One region of the Nocardia sp. NBC_01503 genome, then DNA from elsewhere that is predicted to be linked to it. Evidence: riboswitches for the same ligand, from Rfam matches in the RefSeq annotation. Region 1 holds a riboswitch; the other holds the start of a gene.

Evidence for each region. A riboswitch is a leader RNA that binds a small molecule or an ion and turns the genes downstream of it on or off. The one in region 1 is predicted to bind ZMP and ZTP.
Region 2: it holds a riboswitch for ZMP and ZTP, as region 1 does, so the genes downstream of both, OHB26_RS29850 (phosphoribosylaminoimidazolecarboxamide formyltransferase) here and glyA (serine hydroxymethyltransferase) in region 1, are expected to answer to the same signal.

What each region holds. Positions count from the first base shown of each region.
Region 1 covers NZ_CP109596.1:3,778,643-3,786,318, reverse strand. The annotation lists gene OHB26_RS16995 (DUF488 domain-containing protein) at 46-432, opposite strand; gene OHB26_RS16990 (hypothetical protein) at 454-729, shown strand; gene OHB26_RS16985 (hypothetical protein) at 736-1,050, opposite strand; gene OHB26_RS16980 (glutaredoxin domain-containing protein) at 1,131-1,481, shown strand; gene glyA (serine hydroxymethyltransferase) at 1,660-2,955, opposite strand; ZMP/ZTP riboswitch at 3,082-3,166, opposite strand; gene OHB26_RS16970 (DUF885 domain-containing protein) at 3,541-4,737, opposite strand; gene coaA (type I pantothenate kinase) at 4,907-5,839, shown strand; gene OHB26_RS16960 (hypothetical protein) at 5,844-6,437, opposite strand; gene OHB26_RS16955 (isoprenyl transferase) at 6,684-7,463, opposite strand.
Region 2 covers NZ_CP109596.1:6,546,363-6,554,038, reverse strand. The annotation lists gene OHB26_RS29880 (SPFH domain-containing protein) at 1-272, shown strand, start outside; gene OHB26_RS29875 (cold-shock protein) at 316-711, shown strand; gene OHB26_RS29870 (ATP-dependent DNA ligase) at 823-1,932, shown strand; gene OHB26_RS29865 (DNA polymerase domain-containing protein) at 1,929-2,999, shown strand; gene OHB26_RS29860 (hypothetical protein) at 3,051-3,542, shown strand; gene OHB26_RS29855 (hypothetical protein) at 3,546-3,845, shown strand; ZMP/ZTP riboswitch at 3,911-3,991, shown strand; gene OHB26_RS29850 (phosphoribosylaminoimidazolecarboxamide formyltransferase) at 4,021-5,169, shown strand; gene OHB26_RS29845 (hypothetical protein) at 5,206-5,661, opposite strand; gene OHB26_RS29840 (hypothetical protein) at 5,858-6,109, shown strand; gene OHB26_RS29835 (LLM class F420-dependent oxidoreductase) at 6,106-6,945, opposite strand; gene OHB26_RS29830 (winged helix-turn-helix transcriptional regulator) at 7,008-7,406, opposite strand; gene OHB26_RS29825 (NADP-dependent oxidoreductase) at 7,561-7,676, shown strand, end outside.

The DNA of each region.
Region 1 (7,676 bases):
CGCGATCCGGCTTCCCGACTGGCAGGCACATTGGTGAAGAACTCGTTAACGCGTACCCCCTGTGGGCGTTTCGTCCAATTCGCCCAGGAGTACCGGGACATGGCTTCGCTCCGGGTCTTTCACCGCTGTTACCAGCGTCAATGGCTCCGCGGCGGCCGCACGGCGCAATCGCGCCAAAGCTTGCTGCGGCGCGTCGGCGGCGAGTTCAAGTCGATACCGTGTCTCGAACTCGGCGCGTCGTGCCTGCGGGTCGGCGTGATACCACCTCCGCAGCTCATTCGAGGGCGTCACATCCCTGGCCCATTCGTCGATGGCCGCCTGCTGTTTGCTGATGCCGCGCGGCCAGAGTCGATCCACCAGCACCCGGCGGCCGTCGTCGGCCGCGGGCGCGTCGTACACGCGCTTGACCCGGTACCTCGGTTGCTGTGCCATCGGTCCATTACAGTCTTTTTCATGGCCGATACCCAGGATCTCGAGGCACTCTCCACCAAGGATTTGCATGACAAAGCCGTGAAGCTGGCGGTTCGCCACGGTGATGTGAAGTTCCTCTGGGAGCTGCTCAAGTCGATTCCGGCCGCCGAGGCCGCCGCGGGCGATATCGGCGAGAGCGAGGCCGATATCAAGTACGTCCTGCCCATGCTGGACGACTACGTGCACGCCGGCGAGGGTGAGATCGGCGAGGTGCTGCGGCCGATGTACATCGACTACCTGAGCAAACGCTCCTCGTAGTCGAAGCTACGAGATGCCGTGCAGGCCGGTGAGAACGGCCTGCACGAAGGGGCCGAAGCCTTCCGACCCGGACCCTTTGTCCTTCATATGCACGGTCGTCGTATCGCTCATCTCGAAGACGGCGCGGACGATGCCGAGGCGTAGCTCGAGCTCCAGTCCCGCGCCCATCAGGACATGATCGACCTTCGTCTCGGCGAAGACCGCCTTCATATCCTCGAGGCCGAGGCCCGAGCGTATCTCGATATCGGGAATATCCAGCCGCTCGCGCACATCGTCCACGACGGTCGCCTTCAAGCCCAGTATCAGCACTGTGGTCGCCATATCGACCTCCGATCCGCCTCGAATCATAGAAGACGGCGATGGTGTTCGCGGGCAATCCCTTTCGCCTCTAAACTCCGGACATGACCGCTGAGACCACGCCGGAACTGGTCGTCTACCGCCGCCCGGGCTGCCCGTTCTGCGCACGCCTGCGCCGGGTGCTCAATCGCAATGGGATCATCTACCGCGAGGTCGATATCTGGGATGACCCGGAGGCGGCCGCATTCGTCCGCACGGTCGCCGACGGCAATGAGACGGTGCCGACGGTGAAGCTGAAAGCCGGTGCCAAGGAACGCTATTGGGTGAACCCGCGCCCGCAATGGCTGCTCACGGTGATCAATACCGACGCGCCGGCGTTGACCGGCGGCCCGAAGAGCTATTGGCCGATCAGGCGCGACGACCTCCCCCGCCCGCGCCCACCGCAGACCAACTGAGCCACCTCCCCCGCCCGCGCCCACCGCAGGCCAACTGAGCCACCTCCCTCGTTACCCGCCCACCATGAGGGTGCCGTCCACCGGAGGGATGCGCCGCCCGCCAGATCCGGCGGCCTCAAAGCGAAAGGCCCGCCGCGACTTTCGTTCGCAGCGGGCCCTATTCGTTTGTGGCTGAGTATCAGCCGAGCAGGCGCCAGTCCTCCAGGCCCTCGTAGAGGGGGAAGTCCTGGGCCAGCTTGGAGACGCGCTGGCGCAGCGAATCCAGGTCGGCGGAGCCGGTGAGGGCGGCGGCGATGATCTCGGCGACCTCGGCGAATTCGGTGTCACCGAAGCCGCGGGTGGCCAGCGCCGGGGTGCCGATACGCAGGCCGGAGGTGACCATCGGCGGGCGCGGGTCGAACGGAACGGCATTGCGGTTCACGGTGATTCCGATTTCGTGCAGCAGATCCTCGCCCTGCTGACCGTCGAGCTGCGAGTTGCGCAGATCGACCAGGACCAGGTGCACATCGGTGCCGCCGGTGAGCACATTGATGCCCTTGGCGGTGCAGTCGGCGGCGGTGAGGCGCTCGGCGAGAATCTTGGCGCCGGACAGGGTGCGCTCCTGGCGCTCCTTGAACTCCGGGGTGCCGGCGATCTTGAACGAAACCGCCTTGGCCGCAATGGCATGCATGAGCGGTCCGCCCTGCTGACCCGGGAACACCGCCGAGTTCAGTTTCTTGGCGAACTCCTGCTTGGCCAGGATCAGACCCGAGCGCGGACCACCGAGGGTCTTGTGCACGGTGGAGGACACGACATCGGCGTGCGGGACCGGCGACGGGTGCAGACCCGCGGCGACCAGACCGGCGAAGTGCGCCATATCGACCCACAGGTACGCGCCGACCTCATCGGCGATCTCGCGGAAGGCCGCGAAATCCAGCTGCCGCGGGTACGCCGACCATCCGGCGACGATCACCTTCGGTCGGGTCTCCCGGGCGATCTTGCGCACCTCGTCCATATCGACGCGGTGATCTTCCTTGGAGACGCCGTAGGCGTGCACCTCGTACAGCTTGCCCGAGAAGTTCAGGCGCATACCGTGCGTGAGGTGACCGCCGTGCGCGAGATCCAGGCCGAGCAGCTTCTCGCCCGGGCTCATCAGCGCCATCAGCACCGCGGCATTGGCCTGCGCACCCGAGTGCGGCTGCACGTTCGCATACTCCGCCCCGAAGAGTTCGGTGACGCGGGCGCGGGCGAGATCCTCGACGATGTCGACGTTCTCGCAGCCGCCGTAGTAGCGGCGGCCCGGGTAGCCCTCGGCGTACTTGTTGGTGAGCACGCTGCCCTGCGCCTGCAGGACCGCGCGCGGCACGAAGTTCTCCGAGGCGATCATCTCGAGGGTGTCGCGCTGGCGGGCGAGTTCGCCGCCCATCGCGGCAGCGACCTCGGGATCGAGCTCAGCGAGGGACTGGGAATTGACAGAGGAGGTCGTCTGCGTCACGGCGCCGAGTCTATTGGCCGTGGTCGGAGTGTCGGCCAGGGGGTTCTGTGGTGTGTCGATAACCGGGTGCTGATCCATCGCAACCTCCGTGCTCGGAGAGCTCTCGGGGGTACCGAAAGTCCTCTCGCCCAGCACCCAGGCGCGCGGTGCGGGACTTCGGTGCTTCCCGGTGGTTACTTCCACCTCGAGTGCGCCAGTCGCGGTGCGCCCAGCTTATCCCGCACGCGAAATCTCCGAGCACACGCATCACGAGCGCATCATGTCCGATGCCCCGAAAAATAGGGGCGGGACGTGATCTGTCCAGGGAAAGCGGGCGGTTTGCCCGGAACTGTAGACAGCGTCACAAATTCACGCTATGGCGGAGCGATAAATCTCGGTATTGTTGCGCATCGCTGGCCGAACTGCGCCAGTGTCATTGGCCCAACAGAATTTTCGAGGTTCAGAATGCTGTACAACATCGCAGGCGGCGGTATCCAGGACATGCTCTTCGCACTGCTGAAGTCCATGTGCACCATGTCCAGCGGCGGCGCCGCTTGTGCAGGGTGGGGCGCGTAAGCACCCCCGGAACACTGGCGGGGAGTCCCCTCACATTCGGCGAATCGCGCCGGGTGTGAGGGGTTCGTCCAATAGGCGGCGGAAACGCTCGGATCGCTCCGCCGCATCGGCCGCCTGTTCCAGCCAGCCGCCGAGTAGGCGATACCCCTCCACATAGGTGGAGATGTAGGCCCGCCACAGCGGCGAAGACAGAAAACGCAGCGACTGCCGTGCCCGATCCGGCGTCACCAGACTCCAGCGCCGCAGGAACTCCGCGACCTCATCGACACCGCGCCCTCGATCGTGCAGCAGTAGCGCCGCATCCTGGCGCACGCCCAGCAGTTTCGCCGAGGCGGTCGAAATCCGTTCCGCGCGTTCACCATCGAAGCGCAGTCCCAGATCGGCGTAGATGTCCTGCGCCCAGCGACCCCAGCCCGGACCGACGATCGACTTCAGCGCCAGATCCGCCAGGCCCTCGGCCATCAGGCACTGCGGGGTGTTCACCACGAAGAGCGTCTGCTCGTCCTGCCCGGCCGCGACGAGTCCGGCCTCCTTGCGGCAGTGCTCGGTGTGATGCCCCGGATACGACTCGTGCGCGATCAGATGCGGCAGCTGCGAGAGATGCTGTTTGAGATCGGAGTTGATGGCCACCCGGGACTGATAGTTCCCCAGGTAGTAATTGAAGCCGGACCACGGCTTATCGCCCACCACTTCGTACTCCACCCGTTCGTGATCGGGCAGCGGATAGCGTTCGCGGACCAGTTCGCGCAGTGCGCTGGAGAAGGCGTCCACGCATTCCTGGAGTCGTTCGGGCGGAATCTCATCGCCGCGGCGGTGCGCGGTGATGCGATCGAAGAGCGCACCCTCGCCGGGCAGGGCCTCGTCCAACCGCCGGTGCGCCTCGCGGTAGTCGTCCTCATCCCCGGGCGCGATATCGACATCGAAGTAGGCGCGCACCTCATCGATGAAGGAGATGTCGTCGCCCGCGAATTTGCGGCCGGAGCACTCCAGTGCGCGCAGGTGCGCGTCCAGGAATTCGGTGCGCTCGGGCGTGAGCCCCGCCTCGGGCAGCTCCTTCAACAGTGCGGCGGCCTTGTTGGCGAGCTCGCGCGGCTGCGGTGCGGGCGCGTTCTCGATCTCCCGGCGCAGCGCCGGATCACCGGTGTAGGCATCGACGAAACCGTCCTCCAACCGGTCGAAAGCCAGGCCGAGGCGGAGGTATTCGGTGACGAGTGGATGCGCTGCCATAACAGGCGACTGTATTGGATTGCGCGGCTTCCGGTGTCGCGGACGGGACGCTCGCTATGGCATATCTCACTGGGGTTACCGGCCAGTAGCAACACCTGGTGTTCACCGGCTTGTTGGACCCGAGCACAATTCGGCTATGCGTTGTCGGCCGATCCTGGGACGTGGATAAATGGCACGGATGAGCGAGCCGAGTCCCTATGTGGAATTCGACCGGAAGCAGTGGCGCACACTGCGTAAGTCGACTCCCCTGGTGCTCACCGAGGAAGAGCTGACCGGCCTGCGCGGCCTGGGCGAGCAGATCGACCTCGAGGAGGTCGCCGAGGTCTACCTGCCGCTCGCCCGTCTGATCCATCTCCAGGTCGCCGCCAAACAGCGGTTGTTCGCCGCGACCGCGACCTTCCTCGGCGAGACCCATCCCGATCGCCAGGTGCCGTATGTGATCGGCGTGGCGGGCTCGGTGGCGGTCGGCAAATCCACCACCGCCCGCGTACTGCAGGCGCTGCTGGCGCGCTGGGATCACCATCCGCGGGTGGATCTGGTCACCACCGACGGATTCCTGTACCCGACAGCCGAACTCACCCGGCGCGGCATCATGCATCGCAAGGGCTTCCCGGAGTCGTACGACCGCCGCAAGCTGCTGCGCTTCGTCACCGAGGTGAAATCCGGTGCGACCGAGGTGTGCGCGCCGGTCTACTCGCATATCGCCTACGACATCGTGCCGGGCGAATTCCACTGTGTGCGCCAGCCCGACATCCTGATCGTCGAGGGCCTGAACGTACTGCAGACCGGACCGCGGCTGATGGTCTCGGATCTGTTCGACTTCTCCGTCTACGTGGACGCGCGGATCGAGGATATCGAGAACTGGTACGTGCAACGCTTCCTGTCGCTGCGCGAAACCGCCTTCGCCAACCCGAATTCGCACTTCCACCACTACGCACGCTTCAACGACTCCGAGGCCACCAGTGCGGCCAAGGAGATCTGGAACAACACCAACCGCCCGAATCTGGTGGACAACATCCTGCCGACCCGCCCGCGCGCGACGCTGGTGCTGCGCAAGGACGCCGACCACGCCATCAACAGATTGCGACTGCGCAAGCTCTAGAGGTTCATAGTCGCCAGGCCGCGTCCAGCCGTGCCGCCACATCGATATCGGTGGCGGCCTGGATATTCGGCTTGCAGATCTCGGCGGCGATATAGCGCGAGACGAAGCGCCGGATCTCATGATCGACGCTGGCCAGAATGCGCAGCAGCTCCCCGCGCCGGGACGCGCTCGCCACATTGATGCGCACATTGCTCGGTTGCGGCTCGTCGATTTCGATCAGGACCCGCAGCGGTTCGGCGGTGCGCACGGTGAGGTGCAGGTGGATGGTGCCGTCCACATGGAACGGATAGCGATCCACCGACAGGTCGATGAGCAGATCGACATCGAGCGGAATCACCAGATCGTACGAAATGTAGTCCTGCGGTTCACGATTCAACCGTGGCTGGCCCAGGCGCACGGCCGCCGAGAGTTTCGCGATACGCCCCGGCCCCACCCCGATCGGACCGAATTCGAAGGCTTCACCGGTGAGTTTCTCGAAAGCCCCCGCTATGCGCTCCGGCGAGGCCGCGTACTCCAGGAACCGGCGACCGAACTCCTCATAGCTGAGGTAGGACTGGACATCCGCCGGGCCGCTCCGCTCTTCGTTCAGCTCACTCATGCCCTCCGACGGTACGGCAGCGACGAGCTCGCGAACCACGGAAGCCATTGCACTGCAATGTAACTGTGCCGAGTTCGAGTCGAAGTCCAGCCCCACCCCCAAGTTCGCGGCCCGCCCCCGGTTCTGGACTGAGTGGAGCGGGGGAGCGCAGCGGAGGAGCGGAAGGAGGGAAGAACCGGGGTCACAGGGCCACGAACCGCCGCAGCGCAGCGGAGGCAATCAAACACAGCAGCGCAGCGGAGGCAATCAAACACCGAAGCGGCGGTGCCGGGCGGCGAAATCGCGCAGGGCGCGCAGGAAGTCGACGCGGCGGAACTCCGGCCAGTACGCCTCGGTGAACCAGATCTCCGAATAGGCGCTCTGCCACAACAGGAATCCGGAGAGCCGCTGCTCACCGGAGGTGCGGATGACCAGATCCGGATCGGGCTGTCCGGAGGTGTACAGGTGCTGCCCGATGGCGTCGACGGTGATCGATTGCACCAGATCCTCGCCGGTCTCCCCCGCCTCGATCTCCTGACGCACCAGGGAGCGCACCGCATCGGTGATCTCCTGGCGGCCGCCGTAGCCGATGGCCACATTCACATGTACGCCGCTGCGGCCACTGGTGCGTTTGGCGGCCTCCCGCAATCGCCCGGCCACCTCCTCGGGCAACTGATCGAGCGCGCCGACGATGCGGACGCTGGAATTCTGTTCCGGCGCGGAGAGTTCGTCGACCACATCGGTGATGACCTCGAAGAGGGTGTCCAACTCGTCTTGATCGCGGCGCAGGTTCTCGGTGGAGAGCAGGTAGACGGTGACCATCTCGATCCCGGACTCACCGCACCAGCCGACCAGCTCGGCGATTTTGAGCGCACCCACCCGATGCCCGTGACTCACATCGGTGAAGCCGTTCTCGCGCGCCCAGCGCCGATTACCATCGCACATCACCGCAACGTGGCGCGGATGCTGCTTACCTGCCAACTGCTTGGTCAGCCGGGCCTCGTAAATGCGATACGGCAGTCCGCGCACCTGACTCGCAAGCTTCACGCCGAGGAACACTACGCTAGCCCGCCTCCCCGCGATTTAAGCCGACCGGTTATGTGCCCCACCATTCTCGTACCGGACCGGCGGCCCCAAGGACCCCGGGTTGGCCCGTCCCCGACGAGTTACCCCGAACGCACCAAATCAGTTGGCGCCTTGGCATCAGAACCGCGAACCTACGGTACCGTAGGTTACCGAGGAGGAACTTGTGTCCGACAC
Region 2 (7,676 bases), 2.8 Mb from region 1:
GCATCCTGGCCGTGGCCGAGGCCGATCGCACCCGGATCCAGGCCGAGGCGGCCGCGTCGAACAATCGGATCGCCCTGGATCAGCTTCTGATCGAACAGCTTCCGGAGATCGTGAAGCAGGCCGCCGCGGGGCTGTCCAATGCCAATCTGACGGTGCTCAATGGCCCCGAAGGGGTGAGTGAGATCGTCAATGGCATGGTGGGACAGGGATTGACAGTGTTCAATTCGTTGCAAAAGGCACTTTCTTCCAACAATGATCGTGCCGCGGACTAGAGTTACCGCAGAGGGACGCGGCGTACGAGGAGCGGGTGTTTAGGTGTCCATCGGGAAATTGGTGTCGTTCGACAGCTCTCGGGGTTTCGGTTTCATCCGTCCGGAAGACGGTGGGCCGGACGTGTTCGTCCATGTCAACGACATCGGGCTGGACGAAGATGAGCTACGACAGGGGCGGGTGTTCGAATTCGATGTGACCGAGGGGGATCGTGGGCCCAAGGCCATCAATCTGGCGCTGGTCGCGGGCGCACCGCCGCCGGTGCGCGCGCACAAGAGCAAGGATCGCCCCGCGGGTGGGCAGATGAGCGCGGGTGAGCATCGGCGATTGATCACCGAACTGCTGCTGGACGCGAGTCCGGCGCTCACCGCCGGGGAGATATTGACCATCCGGGACAGGCTGACCGCGTTCGCGGATCAGCATGGCTGGATTGAAAACTGAGCGGTACCACCAAACCGACCAGTACCCCCGTACGATCTTGCTGGGACGCGGACCGGTGAATTTTCACCGGTCACGCCGTCTACCTGGGTGAAACCAACCCGAGGAGGTCGTGTGGAGCTGCCCGTCACCCCACCGGTGAAACCGATGCTGGCCAAATCGGTCTCGACCCTGCCCCGCGAGGCAGGGCTGCGCTATGAACCCAAATGGGACGGGTTCCGGTGCATAGTCTTTCGCGACGGCGACGAGATCGAACTCGGATCCCGCAATGATCGCCCGCTGACCAGGTACTTTCCCGAACTCGTCGAATTGCTGGGTAGGGCGCTGCCGGACAAGTGCGTGCTGGACGGTGAGATCGTCATCGTCACCGAGAACGGCCTGGACTTCGACACCCTGCAGCAGCGACTGCATCCGGCGGCCTCACGGGTGAACAAGCTCGCGGTGGCGACACCGGCCAGCTTCGTCGGATTCGATCTGCTGGCCCTGGGCGATCAGGATCTGACCGGGGAACCGTTCACCGAACGCCGCCGACTGCTCGAGACGATCCTGCACGGCGGCGGGGACGGCGCGCAGGGCCTCGAGCGAATCCACCTGACCCCCATCACCGATGATCCCGATATCGCGCAGGACTGGTTCACCCGATTCGAGGGCGCGGGCTTCGACGGGGTCATGGTCAAGGCCGCGGATCTGGCGTACCTGCAGGACAAGCGGGTGATGTTCAAGGTCAAACACGAGCGCACCGCGGACTGTGTGATCGCCGGATTCCGCTGGCACAAGGACGGTGAAGGCGTCGGATCACTGCTGCTGGGACTCTTCGACGCCGAGGGCAATCTGCATCATGTCGGGGTGGCCAGCAGTTTCACCGCGGCCCGGCGCAAGGACCTGGTCCAGGAGTTGGCGCCGCTGCGGGTGAACGCGCTGGAGAATCATCCGTGGCGCGAATGGGCCGACGCGGCCGCGCAAGCCCGCGCGGACGGGAAGATGCCGGGCGGGGTGAGCCGGTGGACCGGCGGTAAGGATCTGTCCTGGGAGCCGCTGCGCACCGAACTGGTCGCCGAGGTCCGCTATGAGCATGTGATGGCCGGGCGGCTGCGGCACGGCGGGCGCCTGGTGCGATTCCGCACCGACCGCACCCCCGAATCGTGTACCTACGCCCAGCTCGACGAGGTCGCCCCCGCCGAACTCTCGGCGATCTTCGACGAGGCGAAAGGTGTTGCGCGGTGAGCGCTTCGGTCGAACTCGAGGTGGACGGGCACACCGTCACCCTGTCCAACCCGGACAAGATCTACTTCAACAAGCGTGGCGAGACGAAACTGGATCTGGCCAACTATTACCTGTCGGTGGCCGAGCCGATCATGAACACCATCGGCAATCGGCCGGTACTGCTCGAACGCTATCCCGATGGGGCGTCCGGCAAGTCGTGGTTCCAGAAGCGGGTCCCCAAATCGGTGCCGGACTGGTTGCGGACCACGGTCGTCTCCACCCCCAACGGCACCACCAGCGACGCCCTGGTCGCCGCCGATATGGCGCATATCCTGTGGGCAGTCAATTTGGGCTGCTTGGGATTTCACGTCTGGCCCACCCATGCGGGCGCCGAACTCGAGGCCGCCACACCGCAGGTGCACGATGCCAACGGTGACCTGCTGCCCCCGACCGGTATCACCGACGAGCTGCGCATAGACCTGGACCCCTCCCCCGGTATCGGCTTCGACGATCTGCGTGAAGCGGCAAGGCGCACCAGGGATTTGTGCACCGAACTGGGGATCGATGTGCGCGTGAAGACCTCCGGTTCGCGCGGTCTGCACCTGTACGCGCTGCTGCAACCGAACTGGGACGGCTATCAGGTGCGCGCGGCGGCGGTGGCGCTGGCGCGCGAACTCGAACGCCGCCACCCCGACACCATCACCGCCGCCTGGTGGAAAGAGGAGCGCGGCTCGCGAGTGTTCGTCGACTTCAACCAGAACGCCCCGCACAAAACGGTTTTCGGCGCGTGGTGTGTGCGCCCGAAGGTCGGCGCCCAGGTCTCCACGCCCATCTCCTGGGATGCCCTGGACACGGTCACCAATGACGATATGACCATCGCGACCGTCCCCGCGCGCGTGGCCGAACTCGGCGACCCCTGGGCCGACCGTATCCCGCAGTCCTTGACCGCACTGCTGGAGATGTCCGAGAAGGATATGGCCGCGGGCCTGATGGACGCCCCGTGGCCGCCGCAGTATCCGAAGATGCCCAATGAGCCCCCGCGCGTCCAGCCCAGCCGCAAGGCCACACCGGATCCGAAGGGTTCCTGATCCGCGCGTACGCTGCTCACCTGCACTGATCCACTCGAGAAGGGGGATGTCATGATGCGCAAGGTCCGCACGGTCGCGGCGGTCGCCACACTGCCGATCCTGGTTTTGGCCCTCTCGGCCGGTCCCGCCGCCGCGGGCCCGGTGTCCTTCGATTCCGCGCACGTGGACCTCTCGCCGGGCTGTGCGGGCACGGTCACCGCCGAGGTATCGGCCAGCCAGGGCCAGCAGGCCCGCGAATTCGCCGATTTCATCGACAGCACTGCCCGGGTGACGGTGAACTTCACCCCCGATGCCGCCAGCAACCCCCTCGGTTCCCTGTCCGCCGCCCCCGGCGGTGACAGCTGCCAGGTCGCCACCACGGTCACCATGCGCAACCTCGACACCGGGGTGAGCAACACCGAAACCCGCACCACCGTGCACGACGGCCACTACGGCTGGAACGCCGCCTTCTTCACCCTCCCCGGTTCGGGCCGCGTCGCGGTCCAGGTCAGCACCAACCCGAACCCCGCCGAGCTGACCATCGACGTCCCCGCCCCCTACTGACCCATGACCGACGAGCGCCCCGCCGGCCGATCCCGCTGGGGCACCCCCACCACCCTGGTCCTGTACCGAACCCCGGACCGCTGGCGCCACGCGGTCTACCTGAGCGACCCCGACGGCGTCCTGGACGGCTCCCTGCCCGATATCGCACCCACCTGCGCCGTCGAACAGGCCCAATCGGATCTGCATCGCCGAGTCGAACTCGCGAACGGTCGAAGGTTCCATCTCTCCTGGCACGAGGCCGACAAACCCGACTGGTGGACAGCCGAGGTCACAGACCTGGGCCCGCTGCCCCAACCTGAGTGACAGCAGTACCTGAGTGACAGCAGTCCGCGCACCGGGGTGGTTGGTGCGGACTTCCTGTTCTAGAGTTGGTGTTTCGCGACTGGCGTCACGTGGGCAAGACCACGAGGAAGCGCGGTATCGGAGCGTCGTCCGCCTGGGTGCTCCCGAACTCGAGTTCGGGATGTGGAGTGCGGCAATGGATTTGCGATATGGGATGAACCCCCGGCAGCGGGCTCGGATTGCCGGGGACAGTGCCGCGCATGTGCGGGTGCTGCACGGGTCGGGGTCGATGATCAATTATCTGGATGCGCTCAATGCCTGGCAGCTTGTCGCCGAGGCGCGGCGGGCGACCGGTGCGGTGGCGGCCGCGTCGTTCAAACATGTTTCACCGGCGGGGGCCGCGCTGAACGGGGTACTCGACGACACCGTGCGCACGGTGTGGGGTTTGGGCAGCGCATCGTTGGGATCGCTTGCGGCGGCGTATGTTCGGGCGCGCGACGCCGATCCGCGGTCATCGTATGGCGATATGATCGCGGTGTCCGAGCCGGTGGATGAGGAGCTGGCGGATCTGCTTGCCACGGTGGTCTCCGACGGGATCATCGCCCCGGGGTACGCGCCCGGGGTCGTCGCGAAGTTGGGTCGTAAGAAGGCCGGACGCTACCTGGTTTTCGAGATGGATCCGGACTACTGTCCGCCCGCGGTCGAGATGCGGACCGTGTTCGGTGTGGCTCTCGAGCAGGATCGCGATCGAGAACCGATCACGGCGGATCTGCTGCGTTCGGTCCAGGGTCCCGCGCTCACCGATGCCGCCTCGACCGATGCGGTTCTGGGGATGATCGTGGCTCGCTATACCCAGTCCAACTCGGTGGTCTTCGTCCGTGACGGCATGACCGTCGGTGTGGGTGCCGGTCAGCAATCGCGCGTGGACTGCACCCAATTGGCCGGGAACAAGGCGCGAACCTGGTGGTTGCGCAGGCATCCGGGCATCCGGGATCTGCCGCTGCCGTCGGGGTTACCACCTCAGCAGCGAGTGAACTGGCAGATCGCACTGGCCTCCGACACTCTCACCGCCACCCAGCGCGACGAACTCGCGGGATTGCTGCCCCGACCGCACACGCTGCCGGACAATCGCGAACGTGCCCGCTGGAGTCGCGAACTGACCGGTATCACATTGGTGTCCGACGGCTATCTCCCGTTCCGCGACAATATCGATGTCGCCGCCGAATACGGTGTCACGCTCGTGGTCGAACCGGGCGGTGCACTGCGCGGTGACACGATCGCCGATGCCTGCCGCGAACATCGCATCGCGCTCGCCCGGACGGACCTTCGACTGTTCCATCACTGAGATACCCTCGCGCACAAGCGGTTTGCGGGTCGGGGATCAGCTCGGGCGGGTCGGGTCCGGCGGGGGTGCGGAGTCCGGATCGGCGGGGGTTTGCGCTGTGGTGGGGGTGACTCTGCGGGGTTTGGCTATGCGGCGGATGCCCACGGTCGGGGAGGTGTCACCGGCGCGGCGGCGGCGCAGGGCGTCCAGGTCGAAGATGGTGGCTTCGCGGGCCGGTTGGGTGGGGTCCTGCGGTGGGGTGGTGGGGTGGGCGGGGCCGGGGTCCACGGGCCACCAGCCGGTTTCGCGTTGCAGTTCCGAACGCAGGACGGGCCTGGTGGGGGCGGGTTCGTAGGGCGAATCACCGCTGGCGTGCCAGGTTTTGCGGGGTGGGCCGTCCGGATCTTCGGGTAGTCGGCGGGGGCGGCGGGGCAGGCGGGTGAGTTTGGCGGCTTCGAGCGCGTTCTCGTCAGGGTTCGGTGGGGTTCCTGGGCCCGATAGTTCGTCGCTCACGTCCGTATTCTCCCTCGAGATCCTTGCACTCGTCTGCATGCGCTGTCGCACACGTGACGAATCAACGATAACCAAGAACCCGCCGGGGATCGCTCAGGCGGGTGGTCCGGGCGCAACGAGAACGATCCGGTGCAGGGATGGGAACGACCCGGCATGATCGCTGGGCGTCTCCGGTTCCAGGGGTGATGATGGCTGTGTGGCGAGTGAACGGATCCAGGTGCGATGCGTTTTGGTGTTCGGGGACAGTGAGAACGCGGTCGCCTACCTCGAAACACCGTGGCATCCGGCACGATCGCCCATGGCGTGGGCGGCGAACGAGATAGCACGGCAGGCCGGGCTGCCCACCAATGAGCTGCCCGGCCGCGAATTCTGGGCCGATGCCGAACGATCCGGCGAAGGAGCGCTGCGACTTTCGGGGTTTGTGCTGGTGTACGACCCGCGACTCTAGGCGGACACGCGGGCGGTGAGTACGGGGGCCAGGGTGCGCAGCACCTCGAGGTGGTCCCCGCCCAGCACCTGTAGCGCGATATGGTCCCCGCCCGCGCGCAGGTGTTCGGTGGCCGACTCGACGATCCGGTCGGCATCACCGTGCAGGATGAGCGCGTCCACCAGGCGGTCACTGCCCGCGCCTCCGAGTTCTTCGGCGGCGAAACCCGAGCGGCGCAGGTTGTTCGCGTAATTGCTCAGGGTCAGGTAGAAGCGCGTGAAGTCGCGGCCGACGGCGCGAGCGCGCTCGGGATCGTCGTCGAGCACGATTTTGTGTTCGGGCGCGATGAGGGTGTCCGGGCCCAGCAGTGCGCGCAGTGCTGCGGTGTGCTCGGGGGTGCTCAGGTACGGCAGCGCCCCGGCGGTACGGTCGCGGGCGAGCTCGGCGACCTTCGGGCCGAGCGCGGCCAGGGCGCGGCGTTCCTTCGGAACCTCGGCCTTGTCCAGCTGATCAAGGTAATTCACCAGTGCGTCATAGGGTTTGGTGTATTCGCCGGTGTTCTCGCGGTGCCCGACACCGACACCGAGCAGGAATCGTCCCGGGAAGCGGTCCTCGAGGCGGTGGAAGGTCGCCGCGGCCTGCTCGGCCGGGGACGCCCACACATTGACGATGCTGGTGGCGATGGTGATCGACTCCGAGGCGGCCAGCAACGCGTCATAGCCGTCCCAATCCGCGGCGGGCGAACTGCCCAGCCATATCGCGCCGTAGCCGAGTTCCTCGAGCTCACGCACCCCCGCGGGGGTCACCACCTGGTGGGGCAGCCATACACCGAATGTGCCGAGTTGATCTTTCGCCATACCTGCGAGCAACAGCCGTGCCCGGATGCGCATTCCCGCCCGCCGCTACCGGTTTCGCCGATTCAGTTCGCGGTGTCGAAGGCGGTGCGCGCGGCGAACACCTCGTCCATGTTCTCCTCGGCCCAGTTCTTGAGCATGTTCAGGATCGGGAACAGACTGCGCCCCAACGGGGTCAGTGAATAGTCCACGCGCACCGGCACCTGCGCGGTCACGTGACGTTCGAGCAGCCCATCCCGTTCCAGGGTGCGCAGGGTTTGGGTGAGCATCTTGTTGCTGATTCCCGCGACAATCGCCGAGATCTCCCCGTACCGGCGCGGCTCACCGGTGAGGGTGGCCAGTACGAGTCCGGTCCATTTGTCGCCGAGGGTGTCCATGAGCTTGTTGGTGGGACACGCCGCGACGAACGCGTTGTAGTCGTTCTTGCGCTGTTCGCGCTGCTGGGCAACGGTTTTGGTGGGCATGCGGATTCCTTCCGGTGGGCTAGGCACTTTCCGGTGCCTTCTTCTCACGAGCTGACCGCCGGGCTTAGGTTGAGCACACGCCCGCCGCCGGACATCCGGTGCGGGCGTTCCACCGGTGGCTATTGCAACCCTTCGCATACTCAGGAGCATTCCGATGCGTGCTGTCGCATTCACAGAATTCGGCGGGCCCGAGGTTCTCACCGTCCTCGACCTGCCCACACCCGCGCCCGCCGCGGGTCAGATACTGGTGAAAGTTGTTGCGAGCCCGGT